Salipiger sp. CCB-MM3: one gene and its partner. The protein of the gene in region 1 binds, or shares a complex with, the protein of each later gene. Links are inferred from orthologs where the notes say so. Each region holds a gene or a part of one and is shown in the gene's direction. Other genes may lie near its edges. The genes, in order: carA and carB.

Region 1 (8,752 bases):
TTCTTTACCTGATTACCGCAGCGTTTGTTGGTCTCATCTCGGTGGCCTTCACCGTTTACATGCGTCTGGAGCTGATGAGCCCCGGCGTCCAGTACATGTGCATGGAAGGCGCGCGCCTGTTCCCGACCGCGGTCGAGAACTGTACGCCCAACGGGCACCTGTGGAACGTGATGATCACCGGCCACGGCATCCTGATGATGTTCTTCGTGGTGATTCCCGCGCTGTTCGGCGGTTTCGGCAACTACTTCATGCCGCTGCAGATCGGCGCGCCGGACATGGCCTTCCCGCGGATGAACAACCTCAGCTACTGGCTCTATGTGGCTGGCTCGACGCTGGCGGTCTGCTCGGTCTTCGCGCCGGGCGGCAACGGCCAGCTCGGCTCGGGCATCGGCTGGGTGCTTTATCCGCCGCTGTCGACCAATGAAGCGGGCATGTCGACCGACCTTGCGATCTTTGCGGTGCACGTCTCGGGTGCCTCGTCGATCCTTGGCGCGATCAACATGATCACCACCTTCCTGAACATGCGCGCCCCCGGCATGACGCTGTTCAAGGTGCCGCTGTTCTCGTGGTCGATTTTCGTCACTTCGTGGCTGATCCTGCTGTCGCTGCCGGTTCTGGCCGGCGCGATCACCATGCTGCTGACCGACCGCAATTTCGGGACGACCTTCTTCAACCCCGCTGGCGGCGGTGATCCGGTGCTTTACCAGCACATCCTGTGGTTCTTCGGCCACCCGGAAGTGTACATCGTGATCCTGCCCGGCTTCGGCATCATCAGCCATGTGATCGCGACCTTCTCGCGCAAGCCGGTCTTTGGCTACCTGCCGATGGTCTGGGCGATCATCGCGATCGGCGCGCTCGGCTTCGTCGTCTGGGCCCACCACATGTACACCGTGGGCATGTCGCTGACCCAGCAGAGCTACTTCATGCTGGCCACGATGGTCATCGCTGTGCCGACGGGCGTGAAGGTGTTCAGCTGGATCGCGACGATGTGGGGCGGCTCGATCGAGTTCAAGACGCCGATGCTCTGGGCGATCGGCTTCCTGATCCTCTTCACCGTCGGCGGCGTGACCGGCGTGGTGCTGAGCCAGGCTGGTGTCGACCGTGCCTACCACGACACCTACTATGTGGTCGCGCACTTCCACTACGTGATGTCGCTTGGTGCCGTGTTTGCGATCTTCGCGGGGATTTACTTCTACTTCCCCAAGATGACCGGCAAGATGTACCCCGAGTGGGCGGGCAAGCTGCACTTCTACGTCATGTTCGTCGGTGCGAACCTGACCTTCTTCCCGCAGCACTTCCTTGGCCGTCAGGGCATGCCGCGCCGCTACATCGACTACCCCGAGGCCTTCGCCCTCTGGAACCATGTGTCGAGCTGGGGTGCGATCATCTCCTTCGCCTCGTTCCTCTTCTTCTTCTGGATCATGTGGCACTCGCTGCGCAAAGGCGCGGCCTGCACCCAGAACAACCCGTGGAACGAATACGCGGATACGCTGGAGTGGACCCTGCCTTCGCCGCCGCCCGAGCACACGTTCGAGCAGCTGCCGAAGCGCGAGGATTGGGACAAGCATCCCGCCCACTGAGCGCATAGAGCTCTGAGCGATTGACATAGACCGGCCCCGGGGGAACCCTCGGGGCCGGTTCTCATTTGCGGGACCGCCACAGCAAGGTTCCCAAGATGCCCCTGCCCCGCCGCTTCGCCGCCATCGCCGACATTCACGGCAATTCCGACGCGCTGAGCGCGGTGCTGGCGTGCATCGATGCCATGGGGATCGACCTCGTGGTGAACCTCGGCGACATGTTCAGCGGTCCGCTCGCGGCGGGAGAGACCTGGGAGATCCTGCGCGCCCGCCCGATGCCCACGGTGCGCGGCAACCATGACCGCTACCTGATCAGCCAGACGCCGGAAGAGATGGGCTCGTCTGACCGCGCGGCCTATGACGAACTGCCGCCGGAGGCGCTGGACTGGCTGCGCGGCCTGCCGGTGACGCTGGAGATGGACGAGACCTTTCTCTGCCATGCCACGCCCGGCGCCGACGATCGCTACTGGCTGCATGACGTGGACGCTGGCGGCATGGTCCATCCCGCCGGGGCCGCGCAGATCGCCCGGCATCTTGAGGGGATCGCGCAGCCGCTGGTGCTTTGCGCCCACACCCATCTGCCGCGCGTTGTCAGCTGGCAACGGCACTGCGTCGTGAACCCCGGCAGCGTCGGATGTCCGGGCTACACCGACATTCACCCGGTGCCACATGTGGTCGAGACCGGCACGCCCCACGCCTGTTTCGCCGTGCTGGAAACCGAGGGCGCAGCTTGGCGCGGCGCCCATCACCATGTGCCCTATGATCCCGCGCGCATGGCACAGCGCGCCCGCAGCCGGGGCCGCGCGGAATGGGCCGAGGCGCTGACCACCGGCTGGATCAGCCGCGAGGCGGCAAATCCCATTGGGCAGACCGCGGGCGGGTGATACATTCCAGCCATGCCATACACTTGGACGATGGACATGGGGGAGGACGGCACGCAGGAGGCAGAGCTGAGGCTCTGGCCGCATCAGTCGCTGTCGGCCAAGGGGTTCGTCACCTTCATCGGGATCTTCTTCTTCATGGCGCTGATCCCCTTCTACGGCCTCTTGGGCACGCTTCTCCTTTGGGGGCTGCTGCCCTTCATGCTCGCCGCGCTCTGGGGGATCTGGTACGCGCTGCGCCGCAACGAGAAGGACCGGCAAATCCTCGAAGTGCTCACCCTCAGCCCCGAAACGACCCAGCTTTTGCGGCACAACCCGCGCGGCCCGGCGCAGGACTGGCAGAGCAACACCTATTGGGTCATCGCGCAGATGCATGAGACCGGCGGGCCGGTGCCCTACTATGTGACGCTCAAGGGGGCGGGGCGCGAGGTTGAGATCGGCGCATTTCTGAGCGAAGAGGAGCGCAAGGCGCTCTATCTCGAGCTCTCCGACCGGCTGCGGCTCATGGCGCGGCCCTGACCGCGCGAAAGGTATCCATGGCTCAGGTTCCCGCCACCCCGAAGATGAAGCGTCGCGCCCTGCGTCTTGCCGCCGCGCTGGCGCCGTCTCTGGCTGAACGCCTCTCGCCCGCCCCCTCCGAGCAGGCAGCGCTGGCGCTGCGCGCGGCGCGGCAAGGCCACCCTCGCCCGCGTGCCGAAGAGGTGGTCTTCCTCCTCCCGCTGGTCGGGCCAGAGCATGTGGGCGATTGGCAGGCGGTGACCGAGCGGCTGGCCCAGACGCTTCGAAGCTTTCGGCGCCAGAGCGGCGCGTGGCGCGCGGTGATCTGCTGCCAGCAGCGCCCGCCGCTTCCGGGCGCGCTGGCCGAAGACCAGAGGATCAGCTGGCTGCCCTTCGACGACCCGACCCCCGGCAATGACAAGTGGCGCAAGCTGGCGGCGCTCTGCAATCATCTCGGCAGGGTCTGCAAAGCCCCGGCCTATGTGATGAGCTTCGACGCCGACGACCTGCTGCGCGATGGCGCCGTGACTGAGATGCTGGCGCGTCAGGCGCCGGGCTATCTGGTGGAGCAGGGCTATGTCATGGACCACGCCACCGGCGATGTGGCGCTGGCGGGCAAGCCGACAGCCGCCCTGCCGCTGCGCAAGCCGTTCTGGAAGCTCTGCGGATCGTGCATGGCGCTGCATCACGACCCGGCGCTGCCACAAAGCGCGGCTTTCCTGCGCGCGATGACGCAGCACGAACACCGGATGTTCCCCTATCTCGCCGCGCTTTCGGGACAGGCGCCGGTGCCGCTGCAGCGCCCCTCGGTGCTCTATGTGCTCAATCACGGGGAAAACTTCGGCGCGCGCAGGGGCCGCGTGGGGTTCAAGACCCGCTTCGTTCAGCGCTTCCGCCTCGAAGACCCGGCTGAACTGGCGCAGGTGGCGGAAGAGTTTCCCGCCCCCTGACATCTGTGCTGCAACTCTCTTCGAAGAGAGTTGCAAAAGCCTTTGAAGGCTTTTGCCCGGCTCAGCCCGCGGCGGCGAGCCGATCCTTGACCATCGGACCCACGGCACCAAAGTCCATGCGGCCCTGATAGCGCGTCTTCAGCACGCCCATCACCCGGCCCATATCGCGGATCGAGCTGGCACCAACCTCGGAGACTGCCGCGCTGACCGCCTGCGAGACCTCGTCTTCGCTCATCGGCTTCGGGAGGAACTCCTCGATCACCGGGATCTCGGCCAATTCCGCCTCGGCAAGATCGAGCCGCCCGCCCTCTTCGTAGGTGCGCGCGCTCTCACGGCGTTGCTTGACCATCTTGGCGAGGATCGACAGCAGTTCGGCATCCTCGACGCCATCGTCATTGCCCTCGGCACGGGCGGCAATGTCGCGATCCTTCACTGCGGCAGAGATCAGCCGCAGCGTCGAGAGCCGCTGGCTGTCCTTGTCTTTCATCGCCTGCTTGGTCGCAGCCTTGATGCGTTCACGCAATTCCATAGGAACGGATATCCCCTGACGTTTCCAAACCCTGACACTACAGAAAGCCCTTCGCGCGCGCAATCCCGCCCTATACCAATGCAACCCATTGATTTTGCTATATTTCTATAGGAAAATCAGCACTTGACCCTTTCCCCGGCTTCCCTTAGGCATGGCGCGATTTGCTTCCCGCCCAGATCCGAACAGGAGTCGCGCCATGTCGCTCGCCACCCCCCAAAAGCCTACCGCATGCCTCGCGCTCGCCGATGGGACGCTGTTTTATGGACAGGGCTTCGGCGCAACCGGCGAGGCTCAGGCCGAACTTTGCTTCAACACCTCCATGTCCGGCTATCAAGAGATCATGACCGATCCGTCCTACGCCGGGCAGATCGTCACCTTCACCTTCCCGCACATCGGCAACGTCGGCGTGAACCCCGAGGATGACGAAACCGGCGATCCGGTTGCCGCGGGCATGGTGGTGAAGTGGATGCCCACGCAATCGTCGAACTGGCGCGCGGTGCAGGAACTGTCGCAGTGGCTCGCGTCGCGCGGGCGCATCGCCATCGGCGGCATCGACACCCGCCGTCTGACCCGGGCGATCCGGCAGCAGGGTGCCCCGCATGTGGCCATCGCGCACAACCCCGAGGGCGTGTTCGACGTCGAGGCGCTGGTCGCCTCCGCGCGCGCCTTCCCCGGCCTCACAGGGGTCGACCTTGCCAAAGGCGTGACCTGCGCCCAGAGCTACCGCTGGGACGAGATGCGGTGGGCGTGGCCCGATGGCTACCTGCCGCAGACCAACCCGCGCAAGAAAGTGGTCGCCATCGATTATGGTGCCAAGCGCAACATCCTGCGCTGCCTCGCCTCGGCGGGTTGCGAAGTGACCGTGCTGCCCGCGACCGCCACCAAGGAAGAGGTGCTGGCGCATAACCCCGACGGCGTCTTCCTGTCGAACGGCCCGGGCGACCCCGCCGCCACCGGCGCTTACGCGGTGCCGATGATCAAGGGTATCCTCGACGACACCGATCTGCCGGTCTTCGGCATCTGCCTCGGTCACCAGATGCTGGCGCTGGCGCTGGGGGCCAAGACCATCAAGATGAACCACGGCCACCATGGCGCCAACCACCCGGTGAAAGAGATCGACACCGGCAAGGTCGAGATCACTTCGATGAACCACGGGTTCGCCGTCGACGGGCAGACCCTGCCTGCGGGCGTGGTCGAAAGCCACGTCAGCCTCTTCGACGGATCGAACTGCGGGATTCGCATGACCGACCGCCCGGTGTTCTCGGTGCAGCACCACCCCGAGGCCAGCCCCGGCCCGCAGGACAGCTTCTATCTGTTCGAACGGTTCGTGAACAGCATGTGATCATGCAGGGAACATTGTGCGCATTGTTTCTGTGATGAGCATAATTTAACCCTGTGTTTACCGCGATGCCCTGACCTATCCGCGCCCGGAAAGGTCAGGAGCATCCCATGCCGAACCCGCCTCCGACGTTCGAAGACCAGCGCCGCGCGTCCCGCGGCCATGACCGCGGACGCCCTGTCTGCGCGGTTCTGCTCGAAGATGGCGCGCTCGACGCCCCACAAGCGCTCGAAGCGCTGGCCCGCAGTCGCCATGAGGGCACCGACCTTACCCGCCATCTGATCGCCGAGGGGTATGTCTCGCCCGCGCGCCTGCGCGACACGCTTGCGCGCTGCCATGGCGCCCCGGCGCTGATGCGCAGCCTCACACCGCCCGCGCCCGAGCTTGCCCCCCTGCTGCCGCCGCATCTGTGCCTACGTCACGCGGGGCTGCCGTGGCTCCGACGCGGCGAGACGCTGGTGCTGGCCGTCGCGCACCCCGAAAGCTTCGCCCGCCTGCGCACCCATCTGACCAGCCATCGCGGCCCGGTCGAGATGGCCCTCGTCACCGAGCAGGACATCTTCGACGAGATCACAGCCCGCTATGGCGCGGCGTTTGCAGAGGCCGCCGAGCAGGCCCTGCCCTCGGAGCTCAGCTGCCGCGATCTCAACAGGCTGCCCGCAGAGCGCTGCGCGCTGCTTGGCGCCTCGGCCCTGCTTTGCCTGTCCCTGCTGCTGATCGCGCCCACCGCCTTCTTCCTTGCGGGACTGATGATCGCCTCGGTGACGCTGCTGCTCGGCCAGATTGCCAAGATTTCCGCATTCGTCGCCGGGCTGCCGCCGCTGCCGCCCGCCCCACCGCCCGAGGGTCATCGCCTGCCGCCGGTCAGCCTGCTGGTGCCGCTGCACCGCGAAGAAGCCATCGCCGAAACGCTGGTCCAGCGGCTCGGCCGCCTCGATTATCCGCGCGCGCTGCTCGATGTGCTACTGGTGCTCGAAGCCGAAGACAGCACCACCCGGCGCGCCCTGAAAGACGCCGCACTGCCGCCGTGGATGCGGGTCATCGAGGTGCCCGGCGGCACGATCACCACCAAGCCGCGCGCGCTCAACTACGCGCTCAACTTTGCCCGCGGCGCGCTCATCGGCATCTATGACGCCGAGGACAGCCCGGCGCAGGGTCAGCTGCGGATGATGGCGGCGCATTTCGGACGCGCCCCGCCCGAGCTTGGCTGCGTGCAGGGCATTCTGGACTTCTACAACCCGCACGCAAATTGGATCTCGCGCTGTTTCACCATCGAATACGCTGCGTGGTTCCGCATTCTCTTGCCCGGCTTCCTCCGGCTCGGCTTTGCCATTCCGCTAGGGGGCACCACGGTGTTCTTTCGCCGCACCGCGCTTGAGCGGGTCGGCGGATGGGACGCCCATAACGTCACCGAAGACGCCGATCTGGGGTTTCGCCTCGCCCGCTTCGGCTATCGCACCGATCTTTTGCCGCTGGTGACGCGCGAAGAGGCCAACTGTCGCCTCTGGCCTTGGATCCGCCAGCGCTCGCGCTGGCTGAAGGGCTATATGATCACCTGGTTCGTGCACATGCGGCAGCCGCGGCGGGCATTGCGTCAGCTTGGCGCGTGGCGGCTGCTGGGGCTGCAGCTTCTGCTGCTGACCGGCACGGTGCAATTCCTCCTCGCACCGCTCTTCTGGTCGTTCTGGCCGATCCTGCTGGGCTGGCCGCATCCCTTCGCCGGACCCGAGAGCATCGCGCTGCTGAAAGCGGTCACCGGCCTGCTCCTGCTCGGCGAGGGCGTGACGCTGCTGCTTGGCCTCGCGGGCGTGGCGCGCAGCCCGCATCCCGGGCTGCTGCTTTGGGTGCCGACGCTGTTTCTCTATTTCCCGCTCGGCACAATCGCCATCTACAAGGCGCTTTGGGAGATCTTTGCCCGCCCCTTCTACTGGGACAAGACCGCCCACGGGCGGTCCTCCCCCGACCATCCGGATGCGGATATCCCCGAAGAGCGGCGCTGAGCCGATCAGGCGGTCTTGCGGCTGTCGAGCTTCAGGCGGGTCACGAAGGCGGCAGAGATATGCTCGCGCAGCGCCCGGTCTGCGGCCTCTTCGTCGCGGCGCGCGATGGCATCGACGATCGCGGCGTGTTCCGCCAGCGCATCCGTGCCACGCCCCTCGGCGGCCAGCGAGGTGGTGGCCATCAGCGCCATCGAGCGGTGCACGAGGTCAAGCTGCTGCACCAGATAGCGGTTGTGCGAGGCCAGTTGGATCATCCGGTGAAAGCGCCGGTTGGCGCGGGCCAGCGCCGCCGGATCGTTGAGCAGCGCACGGTCTTCCTCGATCATGTCGCGCAGCACCTTCACTTCCTCTTCGGTCGCATGCCGCGCCGCCAGCCGGGCCGCCAGTCCCTCAAGCTCGGTGCGCACCACGTAAAGCTCGGCCATCTGGTTGTGATCGAGCGAGGCGACGATCAGCGAGCGCCCGTCGCGCGCCAGCAGCGATTGCGTCTCGAGCCGCTGCAGCGCCTCGCGGATCGGCGTGCGCGAGACGCCGAAACGCTCGGCCAGTTCGCTTTCCACCAGCCGGTCGCCGGGCCGATAGACGCCCTGATCGATCGCCTCGAGGATCAGCGTATAGGCATCCTTGTTCGGCGTCCGGATCTGGCTCATCTGCGGGGGGTCCTTCATAAGTGATGTGACAAGATAGCGGTAGCGGGGCCTTGGGATCAACGCCCCCCTTTGTCGCGCCCGCCGCTGCGGCATCAAGGTCGCAGTCCGGCGGCATCGCCGCCCGTTGCCACCCATTGCCGCCCGCCGCCCGGCGGCGTAGGTTGCGCGCCATGGTAAAGCAGCATTTCTCCCACGTGCGCCACTGGGTCTTCGACCTCGACAACACGCTCTATTCCCCGGCGGTGCGCCTGTTCGACCAGATCGAACGCAAGATGAACGACGTGGTGATGCGCGTCACCGGTCTTGGCGCCGCCGAGGCCAACGCCCT
Region 2 (9,689 bases), on another replicon or contig:
GGCCCGACGCTCAACCACTGGCGGCGGCGTTTCGAAGCGGCGCTGCCGAAGGTGCGCGAGATGGGCTATGACGAGCGCTTCATCCGCATGTGGCGCTTTTACCTTGCGGTCTGCGAGGCGGCCTTCGAGGAGACCCGGCAGGGCGTCTTCCACCTGCAGATCGCGCACAAGCAGTATGCCGTGCCGACGACGCGCGACTATCTTTACGGCCACGACGCGCAGGAACTTCTGCACGCCGCGCAGTGACTCCGCGCCGTCTTCGGCCTTGGGAGCATCTTGCCTAACCGGGCGGGATGTTTCGCTGATTCCGCACATCAGACCCCGCCCCTGAAAAGCTGGCGACATGACGCCGCGACACCTGCGATGTCGCGCGGCTGTCACCGAGTTTTGCTCTGAGGAGGAAAACAAGGCGGATCTGGGGTTGCGTGGGCAAAGCTTCTGTCTATAACGCACGACAATTTGCGGGGAGCGGCGACTCCGTCGCGTGCTGCCCCCTGCCCGACCGTGATCGACATGACATAAAGGTGCCCCCATGCCTAAAAGAACCGATATCAAATCCATCATGATCATCGGAGCGGGGCCCATCATCATCGGGCAAGCCTGCGAATTCGACTACTCCGGCGCTCAGGCCTGTAAAGCGCTGCGCGAAGAGGGTTACCGGGTCATTCTGGTGAACTCGAACCCGGCTACGATCATGACCGACCCCGGGCTCGCCGATGCCACCTACATCGAGCCGATCACCCCCGAGGTCGTCGCCAAGATCATCGAAAAAGAGCGCCCCGACGCGCTGCTGCCCACCATGGGCGGTCAGACCGGCCTCAACACCTCGCTCAAGCTCGAGGAAATGGGCGTTCTGGAAAAATTCGGCGTCGAAATGATCGGCGCCAAGCGCGAAGCCATCGAGATGGCCGAAGACCGCGCGCTGTTCCGCGAAGCGATGGACCGCATCGGCCTTGAAAACCCGGCGGCGACCATCGTCACCGCCCCCACCAAGCCCGACGGCAAGGCCGATCTCGACGCTGGCGTGCAGATCGCGCTCGAGGCGCTTGAAACCGTCGGCCTGCCCGCGATCATCCGCCCCGCCTTCACCCTCGGCGGCACCGGCGGCGGCGTTGCGTACAACCGCGAAGACTACATGCATTACTGCCGCTCGGGCATGGATGCCTCGCCGGTGAACCAAATCCTCGTCGACGAGTCGCTGCTGGGCTGGAAAGAGTTTGAGATGGAGGTCGTCCGCGACAAGGCGGACAACGCGATCATCGTCTGCGCCATCGAGAACGTCGATCCCATGGGCGTGCACACCGGCGATTCGATCACCGTGGCCCCGGCGCTGACGCTGACCGACAAGGAATATCAGATCATGCGCAACGGCTCGATCGCCGTGCTGCGCGAGATCGGCGTCGAGACCGGCGGCTCAAACGTGCAGTGGGCGGTGAACCCCGAGAATGGCCGCATGGTCGTGATCGAGATGAACCCGCGCGTGTCGCGCTCCTCGGCTCTGGCGTCCAAGGCCACCGGCTTCCCGATCGCCAAGATCGCGGCGAAGCTGGCCGTGGGCTATACGCTGGACGAGCTGGACAACGACATCACCAAGGTGACTCCGGCCTCCTTCGAGCCGACCATCGACTATGTTGTCACCAAGATCCCGAAATTCGCCTTCGAGAAGTTCCCCGGATCCGAACCCTATCTCACCACCGCGATGAAATCGGTGGGCGAGGCGATGGCGATCGGCCGGACCATCCACGAATCGCTGCAAAAGGCGCTGACCTCGATGGAATCGGGCCTGTCGGGCTTTGACGAGGTGGACATCCCCGGCGCCCCCGAGAAATCGGCAGTGATCAAGGCGATCAGCCAGCAGACCCCCGACCGCATGCGCACCATCGCGCAGGCGATGCGGCACGGCCTGTCGGATGACGAGATCCACGGCGTGACCATGTTCGACCCGTGGTTCCTCGCCCGTATCCGCGAGATCGTCGAGGCCGAAGAGCAGGTGCGTCAGAACGGTCTGCCGACCGATGCCGAGGGCCTGCGCGCGCTGAAGATCATGGGCTTCACCGATGCCCGTCTCGCCGCGCTCACCGGCTTTGCCGAGAAGGATGTGCGCAAGCGCCGCACCGAGCTTGGCGTCGTCGCCAGCTTCAAGCGCATCGACACCTGCGCCGCCGAGTTCGAGGCGCAGACGCCCTATATGTATTCGACCTACGAGATGCCCATGATGGGCGAGGTGGAATGCGAGGCGCGCCCCTCGGACCGCAAGAAGGTTGTGATCCTCGGCGGCGGTCCCAACCGCATCGGCCAAGGCATCGAGTTCGACTACTGCTGCTGCCACGCCTGCTTTGCGCTGACCGACGCGGGCTATGAGACCATCATGGTCAACTGCAACCCCGAGACCGTGTCGACCGACTACGACACCTCGGACCGCCTGTATTTCGAGCCGCTGACCTTCGAGCACGTGATGGAAATCCTTCGCGTCGAGCAGGACAATGGCACGCTGCATGGCGTCATCGTGCAGTTCGGCGGCCAGACCCCGCTGAAGCTGGCCAATGCGCTCGAGGCAGAGGGCATCCCGATCCTCGGCACCACGCCCGACGCCATCGACCTCGCCGAAGACCGCGAGCGCTTCCAGGCTCTGGTCAATCAGCTTGGCCTCAAGCAGCCGCGCAACGGCATCGCCTCGACCGACGCACAGGCGCTGGCCATCGCCGATGAGATCGGCTTCCCGCTGGTGATCCGCCCCTCCTACGTGCTGGGTGGCCGCGCGATGGAAATCGTCCGCGACATGGCACACCTCGAGCGCTACATCGCCGAGGCCGTGGTGGTTTCCGGCGACAGCCCGGTGCTGCTCGACAGCTACCTCTCGGGCGCCATCGAGCTTGATGTCGACGCGCTCTGCGACGGCGAGGGCGTGCATGTGGCGGGCATCATGCAGCACATCGAAGAGGCTGGCGTGCACTCGGGCGACAGCGCCTGCTCGCTGCCGCCCTTCTCGCTCTCGGCCGAGACCATCGACGAGATCAAGCGTCAGACCGAGGCACTGGCCAAGGCGCTCAACGTCGTGGGCCTGATGAACGTGCAGTTCGCCATCAAGGGCGGCGAGATTTACCTCATCGAGGTGAACCCGCGCGCCTCGCGGACCGTGCCCTTCGTCGCCAAGGCAACCGATAGCGCCATCGCCTCGATCGCCGCGCGCATCATGGCGGGCGAGAAGCTCTCGGCCTTCCCGCTGCGCGAAGCCTATCCGGCAGATGCCGATTACGACACGGCGCTGCCGCTGGCCGATCCGATGACGCTGGCCGACCCGAACATGCCGTGGTTCTCGGTGAAGGAAGCGGTGCTGCCCTTCGCCCGCTTCCCCGGCGTCGACACGATCCTCGGGCCGGAAATGCGCTCGACCGGCGAAGTCATGGGCTGGGACCGCTCGTTCCCGCGCGCCTTCCTCAAGGCACAGATGGGCGCAGGCACGCATCTGCCGACCGGAGGCGCGGTATTCATCTCGATCCGCGACGAGGACAAGACCCCGCAGATGATCGAGACCGCGCAGACGCTTGCCGGCCTCGGCTTCAAGATCCTCGCCACCGTCGGCACCGCCAGCTTCCTCAAGGACGCGGGCATCACCTGCGAGGTGGTCAAGAAGGTCTACGAGGGCCGTCCGAATGTGGTCGATCTGCTGAAGGATGGCGGCGTGCAGCTGGTGCTCAACACCACCGAAGGCGCGGCGTCGATCTCGGACTCGCGCGAAATCCGCTCGGTCGCGCTCTATGACAAGATCCCCTACTACACCACCGCCGCAGGCGCCCACGCCGCTGCACTGGCGATGAAGGCCCGCGAAGAAGGCGAGCTGGTCGTGAAGTCGCTGCAGGCGTAAGCCAGCGGGATCAAGGTTCTGAAAGGGGCGGGAGTTTTCCCGCCCCTTTTTTTGTCCCACCGCAGCCGGGCGAGCGCCTGCCCGTGGGGTGGCGCTGCAAGGCCGGAGCTGCGCGCTTTATGTCAGCCAGATCCGGACGACATGCGAGCGTTGCTTGACGATGAAGAAGCGCCAGCCCGCCCCGCGCGCCAAAGGCGCGTGACACTGCAATTTGCGCACCTACGGTGCGACGGGCAGGCGCTCGCCCGGCGGCTTCGCCTTGACTCCGGTCGGGCTCACACCCCGAGATAGCGCTCCGCGACCTCGCCTTTCACCTCGGCGAACACCCCGTCCCAGACGGATTTCCCGCGCTCAAGGATCACCGCGCGGTCGGCAACTTGCGCCAGTTCCGCCAGGGCCTTGTCCACCACGAGGATCGACAGGCCGCTCTCGCGCTTGAGCACCGCCAGCGCGTCCCAGATTTCCTGCCGCACCAGTGGCGCAAGCCCTTCGGTCGCCTCGTCCAGCACCAAGAGCCGCGGGTTGGTCATCAGCGCACGTCCGATCGCCAGCATCTGCTGCTCGCCCCCCGAAAGCGTCCCCGCCACCTGCCCGCGCCGCTCGGCAAGCCGGGGGAACAGCGCCTCGACGCGCGCCTGATCCCACGCGCCAGGGCGCGCCGCGGCGATGAGGTTCTCGGTCACCGAAAGATCGCGGAAACAGCGCCGCCCCTCGGGCACCAATCCCACCCCCAGCCGCGCCACCCTGTGCGAGGGCAGTTTCGCGATGTCCTGCCCGGCAAAGCGGCGCGTGCCCCCGGCGGGCATCATCCCGCACAGGCAGCGCACCGTGGTGCTTTTGCCCATGCCATTGCGGCCCATGAGCGCGAGCACCTCGCCCTCTTCGATCTCCAGCGACACCCCAAAGAGCGCCTGCGAAGCCCCGTAAGAGGCGGTGATGTCGTGCAGTTCCAGCAGGCTCATGTGGCATCCCCCAGATAGGCGTCACGCACCTCGGGGCTGCGGCGGATCTCATCGACCGTGCCGGTGGCGATGATACGCCCGTAGACCAGCACAGAGATGCGGTCGGCGAGGGCAAACACCGCGTCCATGTCATGTTCAATCAGCAGGATCGGCGCCTCCGCGCGCAGGGCCGAGAGCACGCCGGTCAATTGCTTGGAGCCTTCGCCTCCCAGCCCCGCCATCGGCTCATCCATCAAAAAGGCCTTGGGCTGCAGGGTCAGCGCCACCGCGACCTCAAGCTGGCGGCGCTGGCCGTGGCTCAACTCGCTGACCACGGTGGCGGCGTGATCGGCCAGCCCCATGCGCTCGAGCGCGGCCATGGCCCGGTCCCTCAGCTCGGCCCGTTTCAGCGCAGGCCGGAAGAACCGATAAGGCGAGCCCGTCGCCCCCAGCGCGCCCAAGAGCGCGTTCTGCAGCACGGTGTCCTCCATCGCCAGCGCCGAGACCTGAAAGGTCCGCGCCAGCCCCATGCGCGCGCGGGCCATGGTGCTGAGCCCGGTGACATCTCGCCCGAGGAACTGCACCGTGCCCTCATCGGGCACGAGATTGCCCGAGAGCTGCTTGATCATCGTCGATTTGCCCGCGCCATTGGGGCCGATCACCGCGTGGATCTCTCCGGGGCGCAGGTCGAGCGTGATGCCGTCCGAGGCGCGCAACGCGCCGAAGGATTTCACCAGCCCGCGGGTTTCCAGAACCGGCTCAGTCATGCGCCTTCCCCCGCCCGACCAGCAGCCCGACGAGGCCACCGCGCGCAAAGAGCACCACCGCCAGCAGCAGGATGCCCAGCCAGATGTGCCAGAACTCGGACATATCGCCGAGGAAATGCTCCAGCATCACAAAGACCGCCGCGCCGACCACCGGACCGAACAGCCGCCCGACGCCGCCGAGGATGATAAAGACCATGATCTCGCCGCTCGTCTGCCAGCTGAACATCGTCGGGCTGACGAAGCGGTTGAGATCGGCGAAAAGCGCCCCCGCCAGACCGGTGATCGCGCCGGAGATCACAAAGCCCACCAGCCGCAGGCGTTTCGGGTCGAGGCCCACCGCACGCACCCGCTCGGGGCTCTGCCGCGCCGCGCCAAGCGCGAGGCCGAAGGGGCTGCGCGCCAGCAGATGTGCGCCGAAAAGCACCGCGCAGAGCACCGCGTAGCACAGGCCGAAGAACTGGATCGGATCGAGCGTGTTCAGCCCCGGAAAGCCGTTACGCACGTAGATCGACAGCCCGTCCTCGCCGCCATAGGCGCTCCACGAGATCGAGAAGAAGTAGAACATCTGCCCGAAGGCGAGCGTGATCATGATGAAGTAGACGCCCGAAGTGCGCAGCGCCAAGAGGCCGATGAGCCATGCCGCCAGCGCCGAGGCCAGAACCGCCACCAGCCAGATGAAGGGCATCGAGGTGGAGCCTTCGAACAGGAACGGCCATTCGAACATCGGCTCGTAGTTCTGCACATGGCTGGCGAGGATGCCCATGGCATAGCCGCCGATGCCGAAGAAGGTGGCGTGGCCAAGGCTCACCAGCCCGCCGATGCCGAGCGCGATGTTCAGCCCCACCGCGGCCAGCGCGAGGATTGCGGCGCGGGTCGCCAGCGTGATGGTAAAGGGCTCGCCCATGACATGCGCCGCCAGCGGCACGAGGCCGAGCGCCAGCAGCACCACCGCGCCGAGGATACGTTCGCGGCTCATGATTTCGCTCCGAAGAGGCCGGTGGGTTTCCAGACCAGCACCGCCGCCATCAGCACGTAGATCGCCATCGAGGCCAGCGCCGCCCCGGTCTGCGTGGCGGCGGCGGGGTCCATGAACAACCCGAAAATCTGCGGCAGGAAGATGCCGCCCAGTGTATCCGTGAGCCCGACGAGGATCGCGCCGACCAGCGCCCCTTCGATCGAACCGATGCCGCCGATCACGATCACCACGAAGGCAAGGATCAGCACCGGCTCGCCCATGCCCACCTGCACCGACTGGATCGCCCCCACCAGCGCGCCCGCCAGCCCGGCGAGCGCCGCGCCGAGGGCAAAGACCAGCGTGTAGAGCCGGGCGATGTCGACGCCGAGCGCGGCGATCATCTCGCGGTCGTTCTCACCGGCGCGGATGCGGATGCCGAGCCGCGTGCGGGCGATCAGCCAGAACAGCAGCGCGGCCACCACAAGGCCCATGCCGATGATGAACAGCCGGTAAAGCGGGTATTGGATGCCGCCCGGCAGGGTGACCGGCCCCGAAAGCGCCTCGGGGATATCGAGATAGAGCGGGAAGGATCCGAAAATCCAGCGCGTGCCTTCCGAGAAGATCAGGATCAGCGCGAAGGTGGCCAGCACCTGATCAAGGTGGTCGCGATCATAGAGCCGCCGGATCACCAGCCGCTCGACCATTGCGCCCGCGGCGGCGGCGGCGGCCAGAGCGGCAACCAGCGCCAGCACGAACGAGCCTGTGGCGGCTGCGGTCGCGGCAGCGGTGAATGCGCCGACCATGTAGAGCGAGCCATGGGCGAGGTTGATCAGCCCCATGACGCCGAAGATCAGCGTCAGCCCGGCGGCCATGAGAAACAGCATGACGCCGGATTGCAGCCCGTTCAGCACCTGCTCGGCGATGAGGATGGGGGTCATTCTTTAGTCCGTCTCAGGTCAGCGGCGGGCCGTGGTCCGCGCGCCCGGCATAGGTACCGAGATGTACCAAGGTCGGGCGCGGCCCACCCCGGATCGCTCCGAGGGGCCGCGCCCGGCAGGGTCACATCTTGCACTCATCCTCATAGGCGTGGCCGCGATCCTCGATCGCCGTGCCGACGATCTTGTTGGTGAGGATATCGCCTTCCTTCACCACCTCGCGGACATAGATGTCCTGAATCGGGTGATGGCTGGCCGAGAACTCGAACTCACCGCGGACCGAGGCGAAATCGGCCTCTTCCAGCGCCGCGCGGAAGGCGTCCTTGTCGCTGACCTCTGCCTTATCCAGCGCCGAGAGCAGCAGCAGCGCGGTGTCATAGCCCTGCGCCGAATAGAGCGACGGCAGGCGGTCGTATTTGGCCAGATAGGCCTCGACGAAATGCGCGTTGCTCTCGTTCTCGAGGTCCTTGTTCCACGAAGAGGTGTTCTTCACGCCAAGCGCCGCGTCGCCCACCGCCTGCAGGATGTTCTGGTCGAAGGAAAACGCCGGACCGATCAGCGGCAGTTCCACGCCACTGTCGGCATATTGCTTGAGGAAAGAGATCCCCATACCGCCGGGCAGGAAGAAGAACACGCTGTCTGCGCCCGAGGCGCGGATCTGCGCGATCTCGGCGGCATAGTCGGTCTGGCCGAGTTTGGTGTAGACCTCTCCGGCCAGCTCGCCCTCGAAGAACCGCTTGAAGCCGTTGAGCGAATCTTTCCCGGCCGGGTAGTTCGGCGCGAGGATGAAGGCGTTCTTGAACTCGGCGCTGGTGGCATAGGCCCCCGCCGCCTCGTGCAGGTTGTCGTTCTGGTACGACACCGAGAAATAGTTCGGGTTGCAGCCGCGGCCCGCCAGCTGCGCCGGTGCGGCGTTGGTCGAGAGGTAGAACAGCCCCTGCGCCGTCGCCGAAGGCACCACCGCCATAGCAAGGTTCGACCAGACGATGCCGGTCAGCACGTCGACCTTCTCCGACTGGATCATCCGGTCGGCGATCTGCACCGCCACATCGGGTTTGCGCTGATCATCCTCGACCACCACTTCCAGATCGTCGCGGCCCGCTTCCTCGATCGCCAGCATGAAGCCGTCGCGCGTGTCGATGCCAAGGCCTGCGCCGCCGCCCGAAAGCGTGGTGATGAGCCCGACCTTGGTCTCGGCGGAACCTGCCGTCGCGCAGGCGACGAGCGCCGCCGAGGCGAGAAGCTGTTTGAGCATGGGTATCTCCCTGTTGTCCCTTCGGGCGGCCTCTTGCGGGCTGCCGTTCTTGATTGCGGCCAGTCTTGGACAGACGTCGGGGAAAGACAAGTGCGCGTGAACGCGGCGCGCGCGTCAAGGCGGGATCGTTGCACCGGCGCGCCCGAAACGCCCGAAATACCCGGAGGCGCAGCCCGATCCGCCGCTTGCCAGCTTCGTTTGGATGCGGGATGACTTGCGCATGTGCGAGACACCTCCAGACAGCGCGCCGCGGCTGCGGCTGCGCATCCTCTTCGGCACCGACGCCATGCTCGGCCCCGGCAAGGCCGACCTGCTGGAGCATATCCGCGAGACTGGCTCGATTGCCGCCGCGGGCCGTGCCATGGCCATGAGCTACAAGCGCGCGTGGAGTCTCGTCGAGGAAATGAACCATGCGTTCCGCGACCCGCTTGTGGCCAGCAGCCGCGGCGGCACCAAGGGCGGCGGCGCGCATCTGACCGAGACCGGCGAGGAGGTGCTGGCCAACTATCGCGCGCTCGAAGAGACCATTGCCGAAGCCGGGGCCGACCGGATCGAGACGCTGCAGAGCCTGCTGCGTGGGCAAGACGGTCCGTCCGATATTCCCGAAGGGAAATAACGCTTGCCCGGGCGGTCCTCGATTGCGATATGTTTTGCCGAACATATCAGGCCTTCAGGATTTTCCCCTATGCCCTTTTCCCGATATTTTGCCCGCCTCGCGGGGTCTGCCCTGCTTGCCAGCCTGCCCTTTGCGGCGCAGGCGGATGAGGTGACGGTTTTTGCCGCCGCCAGCCTGAAGAACGCGATGGACGAGATCAAAGCCGCCTATGAGGCCGGATCAGACGACAAGATCACCGTTTCCCTCGCCGGGTCCTCGGCGCTGGCCCGGCAAATTCAGCAGGGCGCGCCCGCGGATATCTTCATCTCGGCCAATGAGCAGTGGATGGACAAGCTGGAGGCCGAAGGGCTGCTCG

What was found.
Region 2: the proteins of carA (region 1) and carB are in contact, whole or in part, in a solved structure (PDB 1KEE), measured with the Escherichia coli proteins. The link is inferred for Salipiger sp. CCB-MM3 from one-to-one orthologs.

Annotation. Positions count from the first base shown.
Region 1 is NZ_CP014596.1:598,450-607,201, reverse strand. Bases 3,763-6,704 are described here. They hold carA (glutamine-hydrolyzing carbamoyl-phosphate synthase small subunit), read left to right. Parts: upstream 3,763-4,631; coding sequence 4,632-5,777; downstream 5,778-6,704. Other genes in these bases: AYJ57_RS16615 (glycosyltransferase family 2 protein), read left to right, coding at 5,885-6,704; AYJ57_RS16625 (GatB/YqeY domain-containing protein), read right to left, coding at 3,968-4,435; AYJ57_RS16630 (hypothetical protein), read left to right, coding at 3,763-3,906. Also shown: ctaD (cytochrome c oxidase subunit I), read left to right, coding at 1-1,580; AYJ57_RS16640 (metallophosphoesterase family protein), read left to right, coding at 1,676-2,461; AYJ57_RS16635 (DUF2244 domain-containing protein), read left to right, coding at 2,474-2,977; more of AYJ57_RS16630, read left to right, coding at 2,995-3,762; more of AYJ57_RS16615, read left to right, coding at 6,705-7,774; AYJ57_RS16610 (GntR family transcriptional regulator), read right to left, coding at 7,780-8,424; AYJ57_RS16605 (pyrimidine 5'-nucleotidase), read left to right, coding at 8,595-8,752. UniProt on the Escherichia coli protein: Small subunit of the glutamine-dependent carbamoyl phosphate synthetase (CPSase).
Region 2 is NZ_CP014595.1:1,402,290-1,411,978, forward strand. What follows is about bases 187-4,065. They hold carB (carbamoyl-phosphate synthase large subunit), read left to right. Parts: upstream 187-532; coding sequence 533-3,865; downstream 3,866-4,065. Other genes in these bases: AYJ57_RS06860 (SAM-dependent methyltransferase), read left to right, coding at 187-246. Also shown: more of AYJ57_RS06860, read left to right, coding at 1-186; AYJ57_RS06870 (ABC transporter ATP-binding protein), read right to left, coding at 4,141-4,827; AYJ57_RS06875 (ABC transporter ATP-binding protein), read right to left, coding at 4,824-5,573; AYJ57_RS06880 (branched-chain amino acid ABC transporter permease), read right to left, coding at 5,566-6,549; AYJ57_RS06885 (branched-chain amino acid ABC transporter permease), read right to left, coding at 6,546-7,466; AYJ57_RS06890 (ABC transporter substrate-binding protein), read right to left, coding at 7,588-8,718; AYJ57_RS06895 (winged helix-turn-helix domain-containing protein), read left to right, coding at 8,939-9,334; modA (molybdate ABC transporter substrate-binding protein), read left to right, coding at 9,404-9,689. UniProt on the Escherichia coli protein: Large subunit of the glutamine-dependent carbamoyl phosphate synthetase (CPSase).